2 regions of the Virgibacillus sp. genome follow, and region 1 is predicted to be linked to the other one. Evidence: riboswitches for the same ligand, from Rfam matches in the RefSeq annotation. Region 1 holds a riboswitch; the other holds the start of a gene.
The links. Region 1 has a riboswitch for S-adenosylmethionine ahead of HLX49_RS06975 (methionine ABC transporter ATP-binding protein). Riboswitches for the same ligand answer to the same signal wherever they lie in the genome.

Region 1 (8,342 bases):
AGCAATGAAAGGTGAGTTGCCTTTATTACAAAAGGCACAATCACTTCAAGAAGAGCTAATGATGATGATGCCAGAAGAAGTTGGCACAGATGCATTAGAACAAGAAAAACATCTGCTTAAAAATGCGAAGAAAATGGTATTGCTAGGAGCCGGTTTAGCGGCACAGAAATTTATGCAGAACATCGAAAACGAACAAGAAATTCTTGTGAACTTAGCTGATATGGTAGCAGAGGTTTACAATATGGAGTCTGCCATTTTGCGTACAGAAAAGGCAATTCACCGAGATGGTGAGGAAAAGAGTATGCAAAAGCTGTTGTATACGCAAGTTTATGTACAAGAAGCGTTTAATCGCATGGAGGCAAATGCTAAAGAAACATTAATTGCTGTAGAAGAAGGAGACACTTTACGAATGATGCTTTCTTCTTTACGTAAGTTAACGCGGCATACACCGACAAATGTAATTGCAAAAAAACGCGAAATTGCTACTGCCATTATTGAAGAAGAAAAATATACGCTATAAAAAAGTTATGTAAGAACAAAGGCGTAGCGCCCGTTTAGCAACGTAGCGACTGGATCGAATCAACAGAGATAAAGAAATCGCGATGAACAGATGATGACTTAGTGTAGGGCGATTTCGTGAAGTTGCCTAGTTGCTGGGCGATGGAGCCGGACGTGGCTATTCGGTGTTTCGTGCTCTACAAGCACCTCATTTTATCATTTCAGATAGCAAAAAAGACGCGCTGAATCTATGAAAATAACAGATTCTAGCTCGTCTTTTTTACACTATAAGAAAACATAAAAACTTATACTTTTCTATAATGCAAACCAATAGTTGTATTAAAATTAGTAAAAGTGTGCATAAATAAAGTGCTGAAAATAATAGAGGTTATAACTAGATTGAGAAAAACCTAACACATACAAAAACTCATTTTATTCGAATTTCAATTGTCTAATTTGATATAATGATACATATTATACATATTATAGATTGGAGGCTGTTTAATGCTGACTTTTTTCTGGTATCCGAACTGTGGGACATGCAAAAAAGCGAAAAAATGGTTAGATAATCATCAAGTAAATTATAAACCAATACATATAGTGCAAAACCCACCTAATAAAGAAGATATACTTGAACTGATGCAGAAGAGTGGGATGCCTGCAAGAAAATTCTTTAACACAAGTGGTAAAAAATATCGTGAATTAAATATGAAGGAAAAAATAGCAGATGCCACGGAAGAAGAAATGGCGGAGATACTAGCTTCTGACGGAATGCTAATTAAGCGACCAATTGTAACAGATGGCTCTAACGTAACTGTTGGCTTCAAAGAGGAAGAATTTGAAAAAAACTGGCTATAATAGCTTATTCCAACCGAACTGTCGAATAAAAAAATCAAGTTGATGAAGGATTGTACGATGTTAACTACAAGTGAAGGGTAAAACTTTTGAAATAATCTATTTAAAATAATACTGGATAATTGGGACTGAACCTTGTATAGTGAAATTGGAATATATCATTTGGAGGGAATAAATATGAGCGTACCAAAGGATTTATTATATTCAAAAGAACACGAATGGGTAAAAAAAGAAGATGGAACTGTGCGCATTGGAATTACTGCATTTGCACAAGATGAGTTAGGTGACATTGTGTTCGTTGAACTACCTGAAGTCGGTGACGAATTAGAAATCAATGAGCCTTTCGGTAGTGTAGAGTCTGTGAAAACGGTATCGGAATTATATGCTCCTATTAGTGGCAAAGTAGTTGAAATGAATGAAGAATTGGAAGATAGCCCTGAATTGGTGAATGAATCACCATACGAAAAGGCATGGATGGTCGTTGTTGAACCAACTAAGGAAACAGAATTGGATGACTTACTATCTGCGGAAGCTTACGAAGAAATTATCAGTGAATAAATATTAGAAAAACTAGGCTTGTAGCCAAAGTATTATGGCGAAAGCCTTTGTTTTTAAACCTTAAAAATTTTATACTTTCTTATAGTGTGAACAAAGCTGATCTGCAATGCTTTGCAATCAGCTTTGTTTATAAGAATGTTAATAATTGTCCGTCTGTTACATAAACTAGGAGTAAACTTATTGATAATATGAAAAGCATTATAGTACAGAGATGAAGTCTTGCTATATGATGTATACATTCAATAGTCAAAAGCCTTCTAGTTGTGCAGTTATCCTTTTATAAATATCTACATATTCCCAGCTAGGTTTACATTATTGAAAGACAGCTAAAGGTAAATAAAACATTTTTTATTGCAAGCTTGTTGCTTGATTTTTCAAGGAGTGCTGTGTGATGATTACAGATGGATCAGAAAAGGTTATGATTGTAGAAGGATTGACTGATAAGAAGCAAGTGAATAAAGTGATTGCCGAAGAGATCACCATTGTTTGCACAAATGGAACGCTTGGAGTAGAGCGATTTGATCACATGTTGGAGGAATATGGTTTAGATGATAAGGATGTTTATATTCTTGTCGACGAAGATCCTTCTGGCATCAAGCTTCGTAAACAACTAGCAAGAGAATTACCACATGCTGAACACGTCTATGTAAGTAGCGAGTACAGAGAAGTAGCGACGACACCTGAAAATGTACTAGCTCAAGTTTTAGTGAGTAAACGAATAGCGGTTAATCCTATATTTCTGATTTAATTTAAAGTAAAAAGGTGATAGTTTGCAACAAGTAACAAAAGAGCAACTACAGCAATCCAATTACTTTCTTTATATTTATACACCACTTTGCGGAACGTGTAATCTTGCTAAAAGTATGTTACTTAAAATGGAACAAATGCAAAAGCAAGAGCTATTTTTAGAAATGAATGCATCACTACATCCAGAATTTATGCAAACGTATCAAATAGAAAGTGTTCCTTGTTTGCTTATAAAGAAAGATGGAGAGCTCGTTGAAAAAATGTATGCATTTCGCGATGTAGCAAATATATACCAACACTTGATCATGCATAGACCAGAATTGTTTTCATTTCAATAGTAAAATTACATTGACAAATAGCAAGCAACGTGTTATTATGATTTCTATTCCAATTAAATAATAATTAACTCTTATCTTGAGCGGTGGAGGGACTGGCCCTATGAACCCGCGGCAACCTTCAAATAAATGTTTTATTTTGAAAGGTGCTAATTCCTGCAAGGCGTATGTCTTGGTAGATGAGGGGACATTTTGACATGTATACGTCTTTCTGTTCTCTTACAGAAAGGCGTTTTTAATTGCTGATGTGGGCATAATAGTAAAGGGACAAAAAGGAGGACTATGTGTGATATCGATAGAGGGTTTGCGTAAAGTTTTTACTGCAAACAAGACAGACACAACGGCTGTTGACGATGTAACCCTTTCGATTAAACAAGGAGATATCTTTGGTGTGATCGGTTATAGTGGTGCAGGAAAAAGTACGTTTGTGCGATTACTGAATCGTTTAGAAGAACCTACAGGTGGTAAGATTTTTATCCGTAACCAAGAAATAACAGCATTAAAAAAGAATGAATTGCGGTTAGCTAGACAAGATATTGGGATGGTATTCCAGCATTTTAATTTGTTATGGTCACGTACTGTGAAAGAAAATATAGCCTTCCCATTAGAAATAGCAGGTGTTGAAAAAGAAGAACGGAATCAACGTGTTCAATCTCTCATTAATTTGGTCGGTTTATCCGGGAAGGAAATGACCTATCCTTCGCAATTAAGCGGTGGACAAAAGCAACGGGTGGGCATAGCAAGAGCTTTAGCAAACAAGCCTTCCGTATTATTATGTGATGAAGCAACATCAGCCTTAGATCCAGAAACAACAAACTCTATTTTAGACTTGCTTGTTGACATAAATCAGCAATTAGGCTTAACGATTATATTAATTACACATGAAATGCATGTTATTCGCAAAATATGTAACCATGTAGCCGTGATGGAAAACGGAAAAGTGGTAGAACAAGGTAATGTATTGGATGTGTTCTCACACCCCAAAAAAGATGTTACGAAAAAGTTCGTTCAACAGCTAATGGGGGATGCAGAAGCCGAGAATGAGTTTGAACATTTAGTTCGCACATTTGAGAATGGTAAGTTGATTCGTCTCCATTTTGTAGGTGAAACAACGAACGATGCTTTAATCAGTAAGCTCGTAAAGACGTATGACATTGACATTAGTATTTTACAAGGGAAAATTACGCGAACACAGGCTGGTGCGTACGGTACGCTATTTATCCAGATGACTGGTGAAGAATCAGAAATCACACAAGCAATCCAACATGTAACAGAAAAAACTTCTGTAGAGTTGGAGGTGATTCGCGGTGTTAGCTGATTTATTTGCTACTATTAAAGTAGAAGATATTATAGAAGCAACGAAAGAAACATTTTATATGACGATTATTGCTTTAATAGGAACCTTTATTTTTGGTATTTTACTTGGGTTACTGTTATTTCTCACTAATAAAGGGGGACTATGGCAAAATAAATGGGTTAACTTTATCACGGCCACGTTTGTAAATGTATTTCGTGCTATTCCTTTTATTATATTAATATTATTGTTATTCCCTTTTACTGATTTTCTTGTTGGTACGATAAGAGGCCCTAACGCTGCGCTCCCGGCATTAATTATTGGAGCAGCACCATTTTATGGACGGTTGGTGGAAATTGCTTTAAGAGAAGTAGATAAAGGTGTCATAGAGGCTGCTAAAGCAATGGGTGCCAAGACCCGAACAATTATTTTTAAAGTATTGTTACCAGAAGCAATGCCAGCTTTAATTTCAGGACTTACCGTTACTGCTATTGCGCTTATTGGTTATACAGCAATGGCAGGAGCAATTGGGTCAGGAGGCCTGGGAAGCTATGCATATTACTCGGGCTTTCAACGTAGAGACTTTGATATTGTTTTGCTTTGTTCCGTAATTATTGTGTTCATTGTATTTCTATTTCAATTTATTGGTGATTATATTACACGCAAACTAGATAAACGTTAAGGAAAATTATTAATTATAATAATGAAGTGTAATTTTGACAAATGTATGCAAATAAAAACGATGAAAGAGGAGCGTGCCAACATGAAAAAATATATTCTTTCCATTTTAATCCTTATTGTATTAGGTGGTTTATTAGCTGCTTGTGGTGGGGAAAAAGAAAAAGACGATAATAAAATAACCGTCGGAGCTTCCAGTGTACCACACGCAGAAATATTAGCAGAAGCTAAGCCGATTTTAGAAGAGAAAGGTATTACCCTGGAAATTAGTGAATACCAAGACTATGTGTTACCGAATGATGATCTTGCGAATGGAGAAATTGATGCTAACTATTATCAACACATCCCATTTCTTGAGCAAACAATTGATGATACAGGTTACGATTTAGATTATATTGCAGGTATTCATATTGAACCGATGGGCGTATATTCCAAAGGGATATCTAATGTGGAGGATATTCCAGAAGGAGCGGAAGTTATTATGAGTAACTCCGTGCCAGATCATGGGCGAATTTTAACTTTGTTTGAAGAACAAGGACTTATTAAAATAGATGAAGATGTAGACAAAGCACGTGCTACTGTTGATGATATAGTAGAAAATCCCAAAAACTTAACTTTTTCACCTGAATATGAGGCTGCTGTCCTTCCAGAATACTATGAAAGGGAAGAGGATGCCCTTGTAGCCATTAATACGAACTATGCAATTGATGCTGGTCTAAAGCCAGAAGAAGATGGTTTATTTATTGAAGGCGATGAATCTCCTTATGTGAATGTGTTGGCAGTGAAGAAAGAGGATAAAGACGATGAAGCATTAAATAAATTAGCTGAGGTCTTACAATCAGAAGAAATTCAAGCTTTTATGAGGGAAAAATATAATGGAGCAATTGTTCCAGTAAAAGAAGAGAAATAAAATAGTAGCAATAGGCTAAGATTTAGCGAAATTTACTGTATGTGTAGGTATCGCCAACGTATCCGTATATAAGTGAAATTTAACCGTGAATATGCCGAATGAAACGTTTATATCCATTTTGAGAAGGGAACTTGTCTTATGTTAAGCTTATGATGAGTCAAAACGAGGAAAGGATGATTCCCTATTCATAGTGGAATAAAAATGAAGTACACTTCTGAAATGGAAAAAGCAATGCAGCAATCGCATCATATTGGTTTTGGGGAGTATCAACGGAAGTTAAAACAACGGCTAGCAGTTGAAAAAAAACGGCAGCAAGAATATCAGAAGTGTAAGCTATTTACCTTAGCATATATGAACCAACAACACGGCTAATTATTTTAAAAATGTAGATAAATAATAGCGTAAGGGCGTTTGCGATTCGCATAAACGCCCTTTTGCTATTGTTGTAAGGCCTGCTTCAACAATTTGAACAAGCCTAAGTGAGAAATAGCAACGAAATTTTTTCGTAAGAGGGCTTTAGGTTATACTCTTAAGCTACTAAAATATTCAGTGGGATCCAAAAAAAATTAAACGGATGAAAGATGCACCTTTATGTGGGCATATATCCTTGTAACCGCTGCCAGTATGCATTTTGAATCATTAAATTAAGTAGAGGCAAAGAAGTTGAGTTATCCATTATCAATAAGATAACATAAAGAATGTCCATTTATACATAGGATTTCCTGTTCTAAAGAGTTGATAATAAATTCGAAATGATTTAAGATTGTAATGAGAATAAATTGAGAATGACTATCACGCTTAGGCAATGTGATAATTACAATAATGAATTTGGAGGTATAAATATGGCTGGATCAACGCTAGAAATTAAGAATTTACACGTATCAATTGAAGATAAGGAGATACTAAAAGGTGTCGACTTAACAATAAAGGGTGGAGAATTTCATGCAATTATGGGACCAAATGGTACTGGTAAATCCACTTTAGCTTCTGCGATTATGGGGCATCCGAAGTATGAAGTTACAGAAGGAAGCATCTTATTGGATGGAGAAGATGTATTGGAAATGGAAGTAGATGAGCGTGCTCGTGCTGGTTTATTCCTTGCGATGCAATATCCAAGTGAAATTAGCGGTGTAACTACTTCTGACTTCTTGCGTTCTTCGATGAATGCTCGCCGCGGCGAAGGAAACGAAATTTCACTTATGAACTTTATTAAAGAAATGGACAATGCTCTTGATTATTTAGAAATTGATAAGAATATGGCGCAAAGATATTTGAATGAAGGGTTTTCTGGCGGGGAGAAAAAGCGTAACGAAATTCTGCAACTTATGCTACTGAAGCCTGAGATCGCCATTTTGGATGAAATCGACTCTGGTTTAGATATTGATGCATTGAAAATAGTGTCTAAAGGCATTAACAAACTTCGTGACGAAAACTTTGGCTGCTTAATTATTACACACTATCAACGTTTATTAAACTATATAACTCCTGATTTCGTGCATGTCATGATGCAAGGTCGCGTTGTTAAATCTGGTGGACCAGAATTAGCTAAGCGTCTTGAATCAGAAGGTTATGAGTGGATTAAAGAAGAATTAGGTATCGAAGATCATACTGTTGAGCAAAATGCGTAACGTAAGGAGGGGTATTTATGACTGTAGAAACCAAGTTACCATACAATAAAGAGTACATTGAACAATTTTCAAAAGAACGAAATGAACCACAATGGATGTTAGATTTACGACTTCAAGCGTTAAATAACGCTGAAAAGCTAGAATTGCCAAAACCGGATAAAACGAAGATTGGTAAATGGAATTTTACGGAGTTTAAACATACAGCAAAAGGTGAGGAAATTACTTCATTACAAGATCTGCCCGTTGAATTACAGGAATATTTAGATGAAAATAACTTACCTGAGAACCTCCTAATTCAGCGTAATCATTCTGTTGCTCACAGTACATTAAGTAAAGAACTGGAAGATAAAGGTGTTATCTTCACAGATATTTTTACTGCTTTGCAGTATCATGGCGATCTCGTACAGCGCTATTATATGAAGGATGCCGTATCTGTTGATGAGCATCGTTTAACAGCCATGCATGCAGCTTTAATGAACGGTGGTGTTTTTGTTTACATTCCTAAAAATGTCGTTGTTGAAGCACCTTTACAAGCTATATTCTGGCAGGAAGATCCAGAGCTCTCTATATTTAACCATGTACTCGTCGTCGCAGAACAAGGCAGTTCAGTAACGTATGTAGAAAATTATATTTCTCATAATGAAAACGAATCAACGGTTGCAAATATTGTAACAGAAGTTATTGCCCAAGATAATGCAAAAGTTTCTTTTGGGGCGGTGGATAATTTTGCCGCAGGTACTACGGCATACAATAACCGTCGTGGGGTTGCTTACCGGGATGCAACGATTGAGTGGGCACTTGGACAAATGAATGAAGGTAATACCGTCTCAGAGAATATT
Region 2 (8,342 bases), on a different contig from region 1:
AAAACCGAGTAAGTAAATTTTCGTATCTGCATTTACCGTTCGGATGTTGGTTAAGATTTTATGAAGTCGTTTTTCATAGTCTACCCGAGCTTTTTCAAATGCCTCCATTTGGAGATTTGTAATATTTTCTTTTAATACACGCATCACATCATTAGCGCCAATTGTTATAAATACAATGTCCGCTTGCTTTATGGAAGCAATAATATCGTCTTGCTGCAGTCTTTTAAGTAGTTGGTCTGAGCGATTGCCTCGTACACCAAAATTATCAAAAGAAGCTTCTGTGTTTGCTTGAGTCATTATTTGTTCAAGGGCTCCGACATAGCCTCCTTGTTTTGTTTCATCGCCAACACCTTGTGTCAACGAATCACCAATTGCCGTGATATGTCTTGATTGATAAAAATGCTTCGTAACCTGTTGCTCTTTATGAATAAAAAGCTTTGGCGATGGTTTTTGCTCATGCTTTTTGATGTTGGCCGTTTTTTCTTTTGTTGCTGCATCCTGTTGCTTTATATCCTTTTCAGCAAGATTTGCTTGATCTGCTTCATGTATGAAAATATAGAGCGTGGCTCCTACGATGAGTAACAGGAGAGTTACTCCGGTTATTAATTTCTTTTTTTGCATCGTTATCAACACCTAAGTGGATTAGTTTTAAACATCGGGCTTGTTAAAAGTTTTATGGTAACTATACTAACTTAATGAGGACTTTGTTTGTATGATTAGAGTATTGGCTGCTTGTAGTATACAGCATATGTATACTACAAGCATTTGCTTACACTATAGGGCAGTATAATATTTTGAAGTTTATCCCGACTATAAGATACTATAAAACTCGCGCTGTTCTGAGCTAACAGCATCCCAACTTTTAAAATAAGTAGGGGATGAAAGAAAATTCCACTGATTAGAAATTCACTTTATATCATAAGTTGAATTTTTCCAATTAGACGTATCAAATCTTCTATTTCTACTGACTACTTTCATAGCTTGCCGATTTTGGCTACCTTCATTCATTTTATCATTAGAAAAACTTGGCTTGTCGTAGGAAGAAAGCCTTTGTTTTTCTTAAGAGATAAGAAAGTATAAAATTAGGGGCTAATGAGGGGCTTATGTATAACCAAATAACCTAATAAGCCAGCACCCAGCAACTAGGCGACTTCACGAAATCGCCTTACGATAAGTCATCATCAGTTCGTGCTAAATAGGAAGGTCGACTAAAACGGGCTTGCCTTAGTGCGTCGGCATACCCCTGTTTTAGTGGCATGACTCCTAAAACTTTCGTTGATTTGTTCCACTCGCTACGTTGCTAAACGAGCGCCCTGCCTTTGTTCTACTATAAACCAAAAAAATCTAATAGTAAAAAAGATCGCCTTCAATTACAAGGCGATCAGAAAGGGAAGGTTAGTTATAATTTTTCCAATTATACAAACAAATAAACCTGTTATAAAAAAGGTAATGGTATGCTATGCAAATACAGGTGCCTCCGTAGCATTGTTTCGAAGCAATAACGCTTCTTCATAAGGGTTTTTTTGTGTAATAACGGTAATGCCAGTTGCTTTGGCATGTTCTATCGTAGCAGCTGTTTCATTTGTATTTTCCACCCATAAAAGCTTACAGTCTTTATTTACGAGCTGCTCTAACAGTGGAGCTGGTAATGTAGGCTGCAGTGACCAAGTAGCGTCCACTACTGGGATGTCCGTTAATTCTTTATATTGTGGTAAAGGGATAGTTAGGTTAGTACTTCCCACAACAGCTATATCGAATCCGAACGCTTGTAATTGGAAGACTTTTTTTCGGTCTGTTTCATTTGCTGTTTCTAAACCGTATACGGCAAGGCATTTTTTGCGCACATTTCCACCGTCTCTTAAAAAAGAAGAATGAAGCAGCCAATGGATAGCCTGTTGTTCACCAATAGCGATGGTTGCTTGTTCCCCTGTAGCTTTTGCTATTGCGTTGTCCAAAGTAATGAGTAGATCATGAACAGACTCTAAGCCAACCGATAAACGAATGGTTTCTTCTGTTGTCCCACTTGCGGCTAATTCCTCCGTTGTTAGCTGTTGATGTGTGGTAGATGCAGGGTGAATAATGAGCGATTTAGCATCACCTACATTTGCTACATGCGACCATAATTCAATTTGATCAATTAATTGTCTTCCAGCTTCCCTTCCACCTTGAATACCGAACGTTATAATTGACCCGGCAGTACCCTCACGAAAGTATTTTTTTGTTAATGGATAGGAAGGATGATTGGACAAGCCAGGATAATTAACCCAATCAATTGCTGGATGATCTGTTAAAAAAGCAGCAATTTTTTGTGCGTTCTTCGTATGTTGTTGCATGCGTAAATGTAACGTTTCTAACCCTTGAAGCAACAAAAATGCGCTATGTGGGCTTAAACAAGCTCCAATATCACGAATTAATTGTACACGTAGTTTTGTAGCGAAAGCGGCAGGTCCAACATCAGCAAATCGCAAGCCGTTGTAACTTGCATCAGGTTCGGTAAAACCTGGGAATCTATCGTGATTCCAATCAAACCTTCCTCCGTCTACAACCACCCCGCCAATCGTTGTTCCGTGACCACCGATCCATTTTGTTGCAGAATGGACAATAATATCTGCTCCCCATGCGAATGGTTTAACGAGGTAAGGGGCAAAGGTATTATCGATAATTATAGGGATATGGTGTGCATGTGCTATTGCTGCGATCGTTTCAATATCAAAAACATGCAGGCTGGGATTGGTGATCGTTTCCCCAAAAATAGCTTTTGTTTTCTCAGTAATTGCAGCCTCTACTTCATTTGGATTGGAACCATCTATGAATTTTACATGAATTCCGTAACGAGGAAGTATATTAGCAAATAAATTGTATGTGCCACCGTAAAGATTGCTATCGGTAATAATTTCGTCCCCAGCACTTGCTACATTTAAAATAGCGAAAGTGATTGCGGCCATTCCAGAAGATGTAGCTACTGCAGCGACACCATCTTCTAGTTGGGCAACACGTTGTTCAAACGTATCTACAGTTGGATTACCAATTCGGGAGTATATATTTCCAGGTTCTTTTAAACCGAATAAGTTTTGTGCGTGTTCTGTATCGTTAAATACATAAGAGGTCGTTTGGTAAATAGGGACTGCTCTAGCTCCTGTTTCTGAATCGGGGGTTTGCCCACCGTGAAGTAATGCAGTTTCTGGATTTTGCGTAAAAAAATGACTCATTATTTTTCCTCCTTTGATTAAATGTAAAAATGGGTTTGCTATTCGACTAATTGAAAAAGAGAGTGCATGGATAAGAACCATGCATCTTGTGTTGCACTATAGAAAAGTATAAAATTTTTTGGGTTTATAGTATAAGAAAAATGACAGCGTTTTTTCGCCATAAGACTTGGCGATAAGCGAAGTTTTTCTACTATTGGTTAGAAGTAAGTAGTTTGCAAGGAAGAAATGAAAACAAAAAATAAAAAACCCTCTTCTTAAGAAGAGGGTTTAAAATATACATTCCGTCCTCCTCTTATCTTCCAAACCTTATAATAGGTTTGTAGGATTTAGCACCGTAAAAAGCAAAGTTGGTTGCTTTCAGGTTGCCGGGCTTCATAGGGCCTATTCCCTCCACCGCTCATAATAAGAGATGTTATTTAAATTACTGAATATTATATAAGGTTCAAATGAATTTGTCAACGGTGATTTTTGTTATTAGAGCTTGCTTGTTCAACTGTTTGTTTTTAATAAAGCGTTAGTTTGCTTTTTTAAATTGCTTTTTTGTAGGCTTTTGGTAACTAGCTAACAGATAGTTAATCAGTGCGAACCATATGAATAAAAATGCGATGAAGTGAGCAGAAGTGAATGGCTCTTTATATAAAAAAACTCCTATTAACAACATAAGCGTTGGTGCAAGGTATTGCAAAAAGCCGACCAAGGATAAAGAAATGCGTTTCGCTCCACTTGCAAATAGTAATAACGGTATTGCTGTAACTACGCCAGCACCTATTAGTAGCATGTTTGTCGTTGATAGAATGGTGCTCCATTGAAAAGTGTTTTGCGGAAGAAACAATAAGAATAGAAGAGCGACTGGAGAAATTAACATCGTTTCGATTGTCAGTCCAATCATAGGACCAATATCTATCTTTTTCTTTAACAAACCGTACAACCCAAAGCTCGTTGCAAGCAATAAAGATATCCAAGGAAATACGCCATAACTTATTGTCAAATAAAGGACGCCAATAGCTGCCATGATAAAGGAAATGGTCTGTCTAAAGGTAAAAGATTCCTTCAGCACAAGGATACCAAGCAAAATACTGATTAAAGGGTTAATATAATATCCTAAACTTGCTTGAATAACATGATCATTGTGCACCGCCCAAATAAATGTCAGCCAATTGAGACTAATAACAGTAGTTGCCATAAAAACGCCTATGAATTTTCGTCTGTTTTGCATTAATGCCTTCCATTCGCGAAGCAATTCATGCCATTTCCCAACAATAAGTACAATGATAATCATAAAAATAGCCGACCATATAATTCGATGTGCCAGCGTTTCGCCAGGTGAAACGCTCTCTAGAAATTTCCAATAAATGGGAAGAACTCCCCATAAAGCATAAGCTCCTAAGGTATGTATGATACCCGTTTTATCTTGTGTAACGGTCATGTTCTCCCTTCTTTCATGTAAAATAATATGGTGAGTAAGAGATAAAAAAAGAAAATTCACGTTTATATATTGATGAAAGCACTGTGCAGTTAAGCTTTTTTAATACAAAGAAAGCATGTAACCTCTCCAGATGGATGTCAATATAATATAGTCATTCTAAATCTCTTTTGCAAGAAAAGAAAGAATAGTAAGTAAAAAGCCTTTTCCAGATTCCGAGGAAAGTTTTTTTGTACTATAGGAAAGTATAAAGGTTTAAAGTATAAGAAAAACGACAGCGTTTTTTCGCCATAAGATTTGGCGACAAGCCAAGCTTTTCTAAATACATAGAAAAACATTAAAATGAAGGTTAATTTTATAAATAAAACAAAGGCTTTGGCCGTAAAGACTTTGTAAATCTATGTTTTGTTTATACATGAAAAGGGGATTTTAAAATACAATAGATAAAAAATGAATAACATGGTATGCTATAGTATTATGGGAGAGTGTAAAAAAAATGGAGTAAGGTTGGGGAAGGGGGGAAAGTAATGCAAATAGATCTATCTTCTTATTTGCTAAGCTTTGTTTTAATTTTAAATATTGCCTTAGGAATTTCTATTATCTTTCTTGAACGAAAAGATCCAACCTCAACTTGGGCTTGGCTAATGGTGCTATTGTTTATCCCAATTGCAGGGTTTATCCTGTATTTGATTTTTGGGAAACCAATTAGCAGAAGGCGTATTTTCACTTGGGATACCAAAAGTAGATTAGGGGTAAAAGCAGCCGTACAATCGCAGTTGCGTGCGCTTGAAGAAGGAACTTTTGAATTTAAAAACAAAGACATCGCTAAATATGAAGACCTCTATTATTTACATTTACGCAACGACGATGCAATTTTCACTCATAATAATGAAGTAAAGATTTTTACAGATGGTAAGGAGAAATTTGAAGCCTTAATCAAAGATTTAGAACGGGCTACAGATCATATTCATTTGTTGTATTATATTGTTCGTAGTGACCAGCTCGGCCAAAGAATTGCAGATGTGTTAATAAAAAAAGCAGAAGAAGGTCTAGAAGTACGTATGTTGTTTGATGATATGGGGTCACGATCTTTAAGTCGAAAGTATATAAAGAAACTTCTTAATGCCGGTGTAGAAGTAGAAGCTTTTTTTCCTCCTAAGATACCTAAGATTAATTTTAAAATAAATTACCGAAACCATCGTAAATTAGCCATTATTGACGGAAAGGTAGGGTATATTGGTGGCTTTAATATTGGTGATGAATATTTAGGGATGAATAAAAAATTTGGGTATTGGCGTGACACGCATTTGTGTATTTACGGAGATGCTGTACGCCAAATGCAAACACGTTTTATATTAGATTGGAACCAAGCTTCTCGTAACGACATCTTATATGAAGACCGTTATTATAGTGCTAACCCAGTAGGTCATGTTGGTGTACAAATTGTCTCCAGTGGACCTGATTCGGATTGGGAGCAAATAAAAAATGGCTACATTAAAATGATCATGACTGCAAAAGACTATGTTTATATTCAAACTCCTTATTTTATTCCTGATGAAAGCTTGCGTGATGCACTGCGAATTGCTTCACTGTCTGGGGTCAATGTTCGAATCATGATTCCTAATAAACCAGATCATCCTTTCGTATATTGGGCAACATTATCACATATAGGGGATCTATTAGAAGCAGGAGCAGAAGTATTTATTTATCAAAATGGCTTTCTGCACGCCAAAACCATCGTAGTAGATGGTAAAATCGCTTCTGTTGGAACAGCAAATATTGATGTTCGTAGCTTCCGCTTAAACTTTGAAGTGAATGCTTTTTTATATGATAATGATTTGACGCAACAATTAGTATCGAAATTTGAAGAAGACATGTTGCTATCGACACAAATGACAGAAGGTTTATATCGCCAGCGGTCGTTAGGAATTCGATTTAAAGAGTCTGTTTCACGACTTCTTTCGCCAGTATTATAAAGCAAGCCTTTCATCTGTAGGAGCACTAATTGTTAGTAGGCCAATAATATGTGACCTAAAGGTCTCTAACGAAAAAAGGATTTTGTGCTGTTATCTCGCACGAAGTCTTGTCCAGCTCCATCTTCCAATTCTTGAAGTAAGTCTTACAGCACCCTAAGTATCGGATAAATGATAAGAAGGAGGGGTAAAGTGGAAAAAAGAACTTGTACACATTCTTTGGCAGTCAAAACATCGTATGTGTTGCCACCAGATACGAATACGTATGGTACGTTATTTGGCGGTAAGCTCATGGCTTATATGGATGATGTTGCTGCTATAGCCGCATCACGACATGCTCGTATGCCCGTTGTTACAGCTTCTACCGATTCGGTTGACTTTTTAGCTCCAGTAAAAGAAGGCCATTCTATCTGTGTGGAAGCTTTCGTTACCTGGACGCACAACACGTCGATGGAAGTATTTGTGAAAGCAGTAACGGAAGATTTACGAACTGGACAGCGGCAGGTTTGTTCAACTGCTTTTTTAACATTTGTAGCGATAGATGAAGAGGGAAAACCTAAACCTGTGCCAAGTGTCGTTCCAGAGTCCGAACATGAACAGAAACTGCATGCATCAGCAGCAGATCGCGCCAAACATAGAAAAGAGCGGAGAAAGCAGGCAAAAGAATTTGCTGAAATTTTTGGCACAGATTACCCATGGAATCGTTCGAGAAATTAATGTAAAATGATACAATAACAAGCAAATGGAAGCTGAAGCTCTTTGGGTGGAAAAGGGTCTTCCACGACATCTTTGGCTTAGTTAGGCGGAAGAATTAAATGAAAGATTTTTTTATGATGACTGTAATGCGATGTACAACCTTATATGTAAAAGGGAATCTTTTTCAAAGACGTCCGCCTGCTGAGTCAGGCTGTTTTAATTTGCGCAGTAACCAATAATAAGGAGAGATTAGCTATATTGTCAAAAAGAGTTGGCGATAAGCGAAGTTTTTCTAAAGGGGAGATGAATAGGGGAATATTTCAATTTATTTAAAAAGTTTGTTGTTTTATGATGTGTGGAATGACATCATAAACAAGAGGAGGAATAATCGTGTTATTTTTGGAAAATTTGATTGGTGATGTAAATAATGTTTTATGGACATACGTCTTAATTGCTGTATTACTTGGATTAGGCTTATGGTTTACGATTAAAACAGGTTTTGTGCAATTCAGATACTTACCTGAGATGTTTCGAGTTATTGCAGATAAACGAACCATTAGTGCTGCAGGTAAAAAAGGGACTTCTTCATTTCAAGCTTTTGCCATTAGTGCAGCATCGAGAGTGGGGACTGGGAACATGGCTGGCGTAGCTGCAGCTATAGCAGCTGGAGGCCCGGGAGCGGTTTTATGGATGTGGATCATCGCTTTACTTGGTTCAGCCTCTGGTTTTGTAGAAAGTACATTAGCGCAAGTATATAAAGTTCCTCATGAAGATCAATATCGCGGTGGACCTGCATATTATATGGAAAAAGGACTAAAAAGTCGTTGGCTTGCAGTGTTATTTGCGATTACAATTACGTTTACGTACGGATTGGTGTTTAACTCTGTTCAATCAAATACTATTAGTTTGGCGTTTGAAAATCAATTTGCCATTGATAGTGAAGTTATTGCTATTATTTTATTTGTTTTTACTGCAATAGTTATTTTTGGTGGATTAAAGAGCATTGCGAATGTAACACAAATCATCGTACCTGTAATGGCT

Region 2: it holds a riboswitch for S-adenosylmethionine, as region 1 does, so the genes downstream of both, HLX49_RS00440 (O-acetylhomoserine aminocarboxypropyltransferase/cysteine synthase family protein) here and HLX49_RS06975 (methionine ABC transporter ATP-binding protein) in region 1, are expected to answer to the same signal.

The regions. Positions count from the first base shown of each region.
Region 1 is NZ_JABXHF010000024.1:1,144-9,485, reverse strand. It holds partial or broken gene HLX49_RS07000 (acyl-CoA dehydrogenase family protein) at 1-520, shown strand, start outside; gene HLX49_RS06995 (arsenate reductase family protein) at 1,003-1,356, shown strand; gene gcvH (glycine cleavage system protein GcvH) at 1,531-1,911, shown strand; gene HLX49_RS06985 (toprim domain-containing protein) at 2,303-2,659, shown strand; gene HLX49_RS06980 (thioredoxin family protein) at 2,682-2,996, shown strand; SAM riboswitch class I at 3,065-3,179, shown strand; gene HLX49_RS06975 (methionine ABC transporter ATP-binding protein) at 3,280-4,311, shown strand; gene HLX49_RS06970 (methionine ABC transporter permease) at 4,301-4,969, shown strand; gene HLX49_RS06965 (MetQ/NlpA family ABC transporter substrate-binding protein) at 5,051-5,875, shown strand; gene HLX49_RS06960 (YuzK family famiily protein) at 6,077-6,247, shown strand; gene sufC (Fe-S cluster assembly ATPase SufC) at 6,718-7,503, shown strand; gene sufD (Fe-S cluster assembly protein SufD) at 7,521-8,342, shown strand, end outside.
Region 2 is NZ_JABXHF010000001.1:105,618-113,959, forward strand. It holds gene HLX49_RS00435 (SGNH/GDSL hydrolase family protein) at 1-621, opposite strand, end outside; gene HLX49_RS00440 (O-acetylhomoserine aminocarboxypropyltransferase/cysteine synthase family protein) at 1,458-3,209, opposite strand; SAM riboswitch class I at 3,499-3,618, opposite strand; gene rarD (EamA family transporter RarD) at 3,724-4,635, opposite strand; gene cls (cardiolipin synthase) at 5,160-6,608, shown strand; gene HLX49_RS00455 (acyl-CoA thioesterase) at 6,798-7,322, shown strand; gene HLX49_RS00460 (alanine/glycine:cation symporter family protein) at 7,701-8,342, shown strand, end outside.